Regions from separate parts of the Kitasatospora sp. NPDC049285 genome, predicted to be linked through region 1. Evidence: riboswitches for the same ligand, from Rfam matches in the RefSeq annotation. Region 1 holds a riboswitch; the other holds the start of a gene.
What was found. Region 1 has a riboswitch for cyclic di-AMP ahead of AB0K51_RS25940 (M23 family metallopeptidase). Riboswitches for the same ligand answer to the same signal wherever they lie in the genome.

Region 1 (4,202 bases):
CGACGGGTTCCCGGAGCTGTCCTCACCGATGGTGGAGCAGCTGCTGTACGAGCGCCTGCACCTGTACGTCCAGCCGGACGGCGACCCGTTGGCGTACGGCGCGGCGGTGCGGCTGCTGATCGACCGTCAGCGTACGGCGCGGCGGCTGAACGCCAAGCGGTGGGAGCGGCTGCACGAGGAGGCCGACTGGCAGGGCGAGCTGCTGGCGGGGCTGCTGCGGCGCTCGGACCTGGTGACCTGGCCGCGGCTGTACGCGTTGCTGCTGCGGGCGGACGGGGTGCCGGAGTGGGACCTGGACGCGGTGCGGGTGTGGCTGGACGGCTTCCGGGAGTTCACGCAGGAGGAGCGGCAGGCGGCGTTCGAGCAGGTGCCGGGCCTGGAGCCGGGCGACGCGTGGAGCCCGGAGCGGATCCGGGTGGTGGGGATGGCCACCGACGGGGCGCGGCGGCTGCTGGAGCAGGGCCTGATGCACCGCTCGTACCGCAACCTGGCCGAGCTGACCGCCCGCGGGCTCCCGATGCCGGCCGAACTCGCCGGTGACTTCGAGGGGTTCGAGGCGGCGGTGGCCGAGGCCGCGATCGACCTGTGCGGCGAGTGGACCGTCCCGGGCCTGGCCCGCCTGCTGCTGGAGGAGTACCCGGACCTGGCGCCGGAGGACTACGTGCCGGGTCCGGCCCAGCGGGAGGCGTTCGCGGACCTGGCGCCGGAGGAGTACCTCCCGGGCCAGGCCGAGCGGGACGGGCTCCCGGGCCTGGACCCGGAGGGATAGCCGGTCAGGCGGCGGTGCCTACGGCTGGAGGCCGTGGGCGGTGAGCCACGGGAGCGGGTCGATCGGGGCGCCCGCGGCGGGGCGGACCTCCAGGTGGAGGTGGGGTCCGGTGACGTTGCCGGTGGCACCGACCGCGCCGAGGACGGTGCCGGCGGTGACCTGGCCGGACGGGGTGGCGATCTGCGACAGGTGGCAGTACCAGATCTCGGTGCCGTCGGGCAGGGTCTGGATGACGCGGTAGCCGTAGGCGCCGGACCAGCCGGCCGAGGTGACGGTGCCGGCGGCGACGGCGGCGACGGGGGTGCCGGTGCGGGCGGTGAAGTCGAGGCCGGTGTGCAGCAGCGCCCAGTGGTCGCCGGACTGCGCGAAGTGTGCGGTGAGCTGGTAGTCGGCGAGCGGGAGGGCGTAGGCGTCGCGGTGCGTCCCGGCCTGCTGGGCGGCCCGCTTGGCCTCGGCCTCCTGGGCGGCGGCGACCCGGGCGCTCTCGTCGGCCGCGGTGCGCTGGCCGTCGGCCTGCTGCTGGATGCGGGCGGCGAGGGCGAGCCCGGGGTCGGCGGCCAGCAGGCCGTCCGACGCCTCGTCAGCGGCGGTCACGGCGGGTGCGGCGGGTGCCGGGGCGGCGGCCTGCGCGGGGGCGGCGGCGAGTCCGGTGGCGCCGAGCGCGGCGGTCATCGCGGCGGCGCCGAACAGCGGGGCTGCTCCGGCGCGGGACTGGCGGGGCAGGCGGTGCCGGACGGCGTCCTGCTCGGCCGGGTGGTCGAGCAGCCGGGTGCCGGTGCTCTCGGTGTAGGTCGACGCCACGGGGGCGTGCTCCTTCCTTCCCTGTCGCCGACCGGGTTAGCTGACGGGTTCGGAGGTGGAAGGTCTCCTACGGTCGGGCCCGAGGGCCGTTCCGATTCACCCCGGTGGAAGGTGGTTCCCCGGCTCCTGGGCGGCCCGGTGAAGGGCGTGCCCGGTTGGATTAGGCGTGGCGCACGGTGCCGCTTGGTTACGGCGTTGCCGACCGCGCTGCGTTATCAAACGTTAATCCTATGGACCCCATGATTCCAAGCTCCTACCGAGGGGCTGTGAAACTTTCCTGACGACCTATGGGTGATTTGTGACGGTTTACCAGAAGCCCCCACCGCCGGCATGACGGACCGTGACGGCGGAGTTGAGTATCCGTGCTCACGACCCGGGCCGACCGCGCCCCGACCCTGGTGCCATGACCGCACCGATGCCCCACCGGACCACCGCGGCGTTCTACCTCCAGGCCGCCGCCTCCTTCGTCCTCGCCACCGTCGCGCTCGTCGTCGGGATCGCCTACCTGCCGGTGAACGCCTGGATGCGCGCGTTCCTCGCCGTCGGACTGCTCTTCGAGATCACCTCCGCGTTCACGTTGGCCAAGGTGATCCGCGACCGCCAGGACGAGGGGGCGCTCACCAGCCGGGTCGACCAGGCCCGCCTGGAGAAGCTGATCGCCGAACACGACCCCTTCAAGGTGGACGGCATCTGACCGCACCCGCCGACCGCCGTTCCGGCGGGCCTCCAGGCCTCCGCCACCTCCAGGACTTGACGGCTAAGGCTATTAGCCTTAGCTTTATGGCTATCGGCAGTCAGCCGAACCCCGGAGAGCCCGGACCAGCCAGGAGGCCCGCCATGAACAGCACCCTCGGCACCACCCAGTACCTCGACGTCACCGGCGGCACCCTCGCCTACGACGACACCCCGGGCGACGGCGTCCCGGTGGTCCTGCTCCCCGGCATGCTCGACTCCCGCCGGGTCTACCGGTTCCTCGCCCCGCTGCTGAGCGCGGCCGGCCACCGGGTGGTCACCATGGACCTCCGCGGCATGGGCGAGACCTCCACCGGCTTCGCCGACTACAGCCCGGCCGCGATCGCCGACGACCTGGTCGCCCTGCTCGCCCACCTGGACCTGCGCGGCGCCGTGCTGGTCGGCAGCTCGTACACCGGTGCCACCGTGGTGCGCGCCGCCACGCTCGCCCCGGAGCGCACCGGCGGCGTGGTGCTGATCGACGCCTTCGTCGAGAACCTGCCGCTGAACGCCTTCCAGAAGGCTCTGTTCGGGGTCGCCGGGCCGGTCATCGGCGCCTTCCCCGGCATCTGGAGCCCGATGCAGAAGTTCTACTACCCGAAGGGCGCCCGCCCGGCGGACTTCGACGACTACCGGGCCTCGCTCGGCGCGATGCTGCGCGAGCCGGCCCGCAAGGCCGCGGTGGCCGGGTACCTGCACGGCAACTCCGCGCCGATCGGCTGGTGCGCGGAGGTCACCGCCCCCGGGCTGGTGCTGATGGGCGCCAAGGACCCCGACTTCCCGAAGCCGGAGGTGCTGGCCGACCGGCAGGCCGCGGCGCTGAAGGGCCGCAAGGTGATGATCGAGGACGCCGGCCACTACCCGATGGCCTCGCACCCGCAGCTCGTCGCCGACGCCCTGCTCGCCTTCCTCGGGAAGATCGCCTGATGCCCCGCGCCGGACTCTCCACCGCCGCCGTGGTGGACCACGCCCTCGACCTGATCGATGCTCAGGGCGCCGAGGCGCTCACCCTGGCCGCGGTCGCCGCCAAGGCCGGGGTGGCCACCCCCTCGCTGTACAAGCACGTCTCGGGCGGTCTCGCCGAACTGCGCCGGCTGGTCGCGGTGCGGACCACCGACGACCTGACCGAGCGGCTGGCGGCGGCCGTGCTCGGCCGCTCCCGGGAGGCGGCGGTGGCCGCGCTGCTCACCGCGTACGCCGGGTACGCCGACGAGTTCCCGCGGCGGTACGCGGCGCTGCCCCAGGCGCCGGACCCGGACCCGGAGTTGAGCGCGGCGGGCGGACGGCTGGTGGAGGTGCTGTTCGCGGTGCTGCGCGGGTACGGGCTGGCGGGGTCGGAGGCGGTGCACGCCGCCCGGACGCTGCGGGCGACCGCCCACGGGTACGCCTCGTTGGCCACGGCGGGGGCGTTCCAGCTCGCCGAGGGCCGGGACGTGACGCTGGAGCGCCTGACGGAGGTGCTGGTGGCGGGCCTGGCGCACTGGCCGTCGTGACCTCCCGGCGACTCGCGCGTTCTACCCGGTATGAAGAAGCGCAGCATGCTCGCCTTTGCCTCGCTGGCCGTCGGCGTGGTCGCCTCCCTTGCCGCCCCCAGCGCGCACGCCGCCCCGCACCCGGTCGGCACCGGTCCGCTGACCGACGCGGTCACGGCGCCCGACCTGCCGCTCTCGCCGGACTACCCGGAGTCGGTGGCGCAGGGGCTGACAGGGCAGGCGCCGTCGCTCTGAGCACCTCCGGGACGAGCGGCGCAATCGCCGCATTCCCGCGCGAATCCCCGAACTCGGTGCCGGTTCGAGACCTTCTCGTCATCCTCCGCGCGTAACACTGTCTGTCGGTCGGGAAGTCATACCGATGAAGACCGCCTTCACGGTCGTGACCGACAGCACGGAGGACAGCGCAC
Region 2 (4,202 bases), on a different contig from region 1:
GAGACGAAGACCACGCCGTCGCTCGGGCCGCGGTTCTCGTTGAAGATGCCGACGATGCTGGGCGTGCCGCCGGCCAGCAGGTAGGACGTCACCGTGGCGGGCACCCCGGCCTGGCGCAGCGGCGTGACCAGCGAGCCCGCGTTGATCGCGGCCTGGATGCCGCCGCCGTCGGTGTAGAAGCCCTGCCCGCCGTAGTAGGTCGTGTACCAGTCCTGCTGGGTCTGGTCGACGCCGAAGACCGAGTCCCAGCGGGCCAGCATCTGCCGCTGCCCGGGGTAGTCGTCGTAGCCGCCGCTCGGGGTGAAGGAGAACTCCGGGTGCGCGGTGTAGGTGCCGTAGCAGGTCATGTGCAGGTGCGGGGAGGGGGCGTTGACCGCGCCGCCGCACTGCGGCCAGATCGAGAAGTCGTGCGCCCACCCGTGCGCGAAGGGGTAGTCGTAGCCGCCGTTCGGCCCGCCGAGGGTGATCAGCTTGCGCACGTCGCCCGCGTACGGGCGGCCCCAGGACGGCTTGACCGAGGACACGTAGGCCCGGGTGGACATCTCGCCCTTGCTCCAGCCCACCAGGTCCACCTGGGGGACGCCGAGCTTGGCGCGGATCAGCGCGACGGCGTCCCCGACCTCCTGAGCCTGCATCAGGTTGTCGCCCTGCTTGTGCGCGAAGCCGATCGCGAAGACCCGGTACCCCTGCCCGGCCAGGTACTGCATCAGGCCGGTGCTCGGGCAGGAGGCGGCGCCGCAGCCGTAGCCGCCGGACTCGCCGGGGTTGGCCCAGGCCCGGTCCGGGTTGTCGTTGGCGCCGTGCACCAGCAGCACGGGGACCTGGTGCGCGCCGGTGTTCCAGCCCGGCGCCGAGTAGAGCAGGAAGCGACCGGAGTAGGGCTGCTTGACGCCGCCGAAGAAGGTGAGGCGCTGCCCGTCCTGGTCGCCGCGGCCGTCCGGCGGGTACTGCTCCTGGTGGAAGCCGGAGGTGGTGTCGAGGTACCGCTCGACGTGGTCCCAGCCGTTGGCGACGCTGCCGTAGTTCGCCTCCAGGGTCAGGTTGGACGGCACCGCCGCCGAAGCCGTCCCCGTCGGGACGACCGCACCCGCCAGCGCGAGCACGCCCGCGAGCAGGAAGCCCAAGCCGCCGCGCCTCCCGCGTCCGTTTCTCCACATACCGCGTTCACTCCTTCACGCTGAGTCCCGTACGCGCACGCTACGGAGGCGGGAGTGCCGTCGGAATGGGTGCGGCGCATACCCCGGGCCGCCCGGTGTGGCTGTCGGCCCCATGGCCGAGGGGCGGTCCGCGGGTGATCACCCGGCGCGGCGGGTGTGAACCATGTCTCAGCGGACCGGTATTGGAGATATAAGGACAATCTGCCTAGCCTGCTCGGGACGCCCACCGGGCTCACCCGCCGCCGGGACGCCGAGTCCTGCCCGCCCGTCGGCGACACCCAGAGCACAGCACGGGCAGGAGCGGGGGAACCACGGCAGTACGCCGTGCCCTCCGCCCTGCCCAGGGGCGCGCGGGCCCGGCTCGGGGTGAAGCCGCCACGCGCGGCCGGGCTGCCTCAGCGCCCGAACCCGACAGCTCACCTCGCAGGCGTCGCGGAGGACCACCCCCATGCGACCTGTCGCCACCCCCGCCCGCCTCGGCGTCCTCGCCGGGTCGGTCGCGCTGCTCGGCGTGCCCCTGGCCACCGGCAGCGCCAACGCCGCCACCACCGTCGTCCAGGACCGGCTCACCCCGACCGCGATGACCGCCGGCGCCGCCACCACCGCCTCGCTCACCCTGCACTCGGACTCCTGCTTCACCGCGAAGACCGTCGGCGTCGGCGTGCGTGACGCGGCCGGGCGCAACCTGGACTTCCCCGGCAACGCGGGCAACGTCCGGATCTGCCCGAGCGGCGTCACCTTCACCAGCGCGGCCCGCACCCTGCCGGCCGGCAGCTACACCCAGTTCGGCTTCTGGCAGGACACCGCGGGCAGCTGGCACAACCTGCCCGCGCGCACCCTGACGGTCGCGGCCGCCGGCACGACGCCGACCCCGGCGCCGAAGCCCACCCCGACCCCCACGCCGACCCCAACCCCGAAGCCGACGCCCACCCCGACCCCGACCCCGACCCCGAAGCCGACGCCCACGCCGACTCCCACCCCCACGCCGACCCCGACGCCCGCGCCGTCGACCGGTGCGCCGGTGCCCGGGAAGTCGCTGGCCTGGTCCGAGGAGTTCGACGGCCCGATCGGCTACGGCTCCAAGTGGACCGGCGACCGCAGCAGCTCGTACAAGTACGGCAACCACAACCCGGACGACAACAAGCTGGACTGGCTGAGCCCGAACGCGGTCACCGTCTCCGGCGGCGTCGCCACCTTCACCGCCACCCCCTCCAGCCACACCCTGGAGAACGGCAAGCGGGCCTGGGACACCGGACTGCTCACCACCGAGTACTCGCAGCAGGGCTTCCAGGTGAAGACCGGCGACTACGCCGAGACCCGGGTCAAGCTGCCGGCCGGGTCGGGTGCCTGGCCGGCGCTGTGGACCTGGAAGAACGGCAACGGCGAGATCGACTCGTTCGAGTACCACCCGGACAACCCGAACCTGCTGGAGCTCACCAACCACGTGAAGTCCGGCTCGAAGTACTACACCGACGCGGCCTCGGTCGGCGCCGACAAGTGGGTGACCATCGGGACGTACTACGGCGCCAACTCGGTCGACTGGTACGTGAACGGGCAGAAGGTCTTCTCCGACGGCACGGGCGTCGGGTCGAACTGGTCGGCGTACCTGATCCTCAACCTGTCGCTGAGCGCCGGGGCCTACCACCCCGCCGCGAGCGGCAGCGCGCCGATCAGCTTCAGCTCGGACTACGTGCGCGTGTACCGCTGACGCCCCGTCACGACACGGAGAGCGTGAACGCCGTCCGGTCGTCCGCCGGATCGCGGTGGTCCGCGCTCAGCACCTGAACGTGCCCCTCGGCGCTGCTGCCGGGGGGCACGTTCGCGTCCGCGCGGACCGGGACCAGCGCGGTCGCCGTCCGGTAGCGCGGCAGACCGGCCGGGAAGGTGCAGCTCACCAGGCGGCCGGCCGGTGCCGCCGTGCACCCGGACGGGAAGAACGGCCCCTCGGCGGTGAAGCCCGCCGGCAGGTCGACCAGCACCGTGAACGGCGAGGCGGTGGTGTCCGGCCCGCCGTTGGCAACGAAGGCGTGCACCGCGGTGGTCCCGCCCGGCGCCACGGGATCCGGGTCCAGCCGGACCACCCGCAGGTCGGAGGCGGACGGCGCGACGGCGGGGGCGAACGCCAGCAGGGGCGCGGCGAGGAGGGGGACCAGACGGTGCACGTGCGCTCCTGTGACGAGTGTGCGGAGGTACACTCAGCGTAAGGCGGCCCTGACGGTCCGTCAGAGCACCTCGCCGAGGCGGGCGGCGATCGTCTGCATCAGCGGGACCAGGCCGGCCGCCCCGGACTGGGACTCCAGCGCCTGGATGCGGCCCTCCGGGCCGGAGACGGAGAGCGCGGTGGGCGTGGGTGCGCCGGGCACGGCGACGGCGATGCAGCGCACGCCGATCTCCTGCTCCTGGTCGTCGACCACGTACCCGCGCTCGCGGGAGACGGCGAGCTGCTCGAGCAGCGCGGAAGGGTCGGTGACGGTGTACGAGGTGTGGGACTGCAGCGGGCCGGGGCCGAGCAGGGCGCGGGCCTCGTCCTCGGGCAGCTGCGCCAGCAGCGCCTTGCCGACGCCGGTGCAGTGGGGCTGGACGCGGCGGCCGACTTCGGTGAACATCCGCATGGAGCGCCGGGATTGGACCTGACCGACGTACACCACCTCGCCGCCCTCCAGCACCGCCAGGTTGGCGGTCTCGCCGGTGGCCTCCATCAGCTCCGCCAGGTAGGGGCGCGCCCAGCTGCCGAGCAGGCGGCCGGCCGTCTCGCCGAGGCGGATCAGCCGGGGACCGAGGGTGTAGCGGCGGGCGGTGTCCTGGCGGACGTAGCCCTGGGTGACCAGGGTGCGCACCAGGCGGTGGATGGTCGGCATCGGAAGGCCGGAGGTGGTGGAGAGTTCGCTGAGGGTGGCGATGCCGCCGGAGTCGGCGAGCGCCTCCAGGAGCAGGAAGGCGCGCTCGACGGACTGCACCGAGCCGGCGGCGCGTTCGGTGGAGGTGCTGGCCACGGACGTTCCCTTTGCTGTGGAGGAAGGAGTAGAGTCCACGCGATTCATCAAC

Region 2: another riboswitch for cyclic di-AMP. It lies ahead of AB0K51_RS17235 (glycoside hydrolase family 16 protein); the one in region 1 lies ahead of AB0K51_RS25940 (M23 family metallopeptidase).

Annotation. Positions count from the first base shown of each region.
Region 1 covers NZ_JBFAQR010000049.1:36,453-40,654, reverse strand. Annotated here, with positions in the region: gene AB0K51_RS25945 (hypothetical protein) at 1-769, shown strand, start outside; gene AB0K51_RS25940 (M23 family metallopeptidase) at 788-1,570, opposite strand; cyclic di-AMP (ydaO/yuaA leader) riboswitch at 1,581-1,747, opposite strand; gene AB0K51_RS25935 (YiaA/YiaB family inner membrane protein) at 1,974-2,264, shown strand; gene AB0K51_RS25930 (alpha/beta hydrolase) at 2,408-3,229, shown strand; gene AB0K51_RS25925 (TetR-like C-terminal domain-containing protein) at 3,229-3,795, shown strand; gene AB0K51_RS25920 (hypothetical protein) at 3,826-4,029, shown strand.
Region 2 covers NZ_JBFAQR010000023.1:64,581-68,782, forward strand. Annotated here, with positions in the region: gene AB0K51_RS17230 (lipase) at 1-1,157, opposite strand, end outside; cyclic di-AMP (ydaO/yuaA leader) riboswitch at 1,468-1,600, shown strand; gene AB0K51_RS17235 (glycoside hydrolase family 16 protein) at 1,606-2,865, shown strand; gene AB0K51_RS17240 (hypothetical protein) at 2,873-3,319, opposite strand; gene AB0K51_RS17245 (IclR family transcriptional regulator) at 3,380-4,150, opposite strand.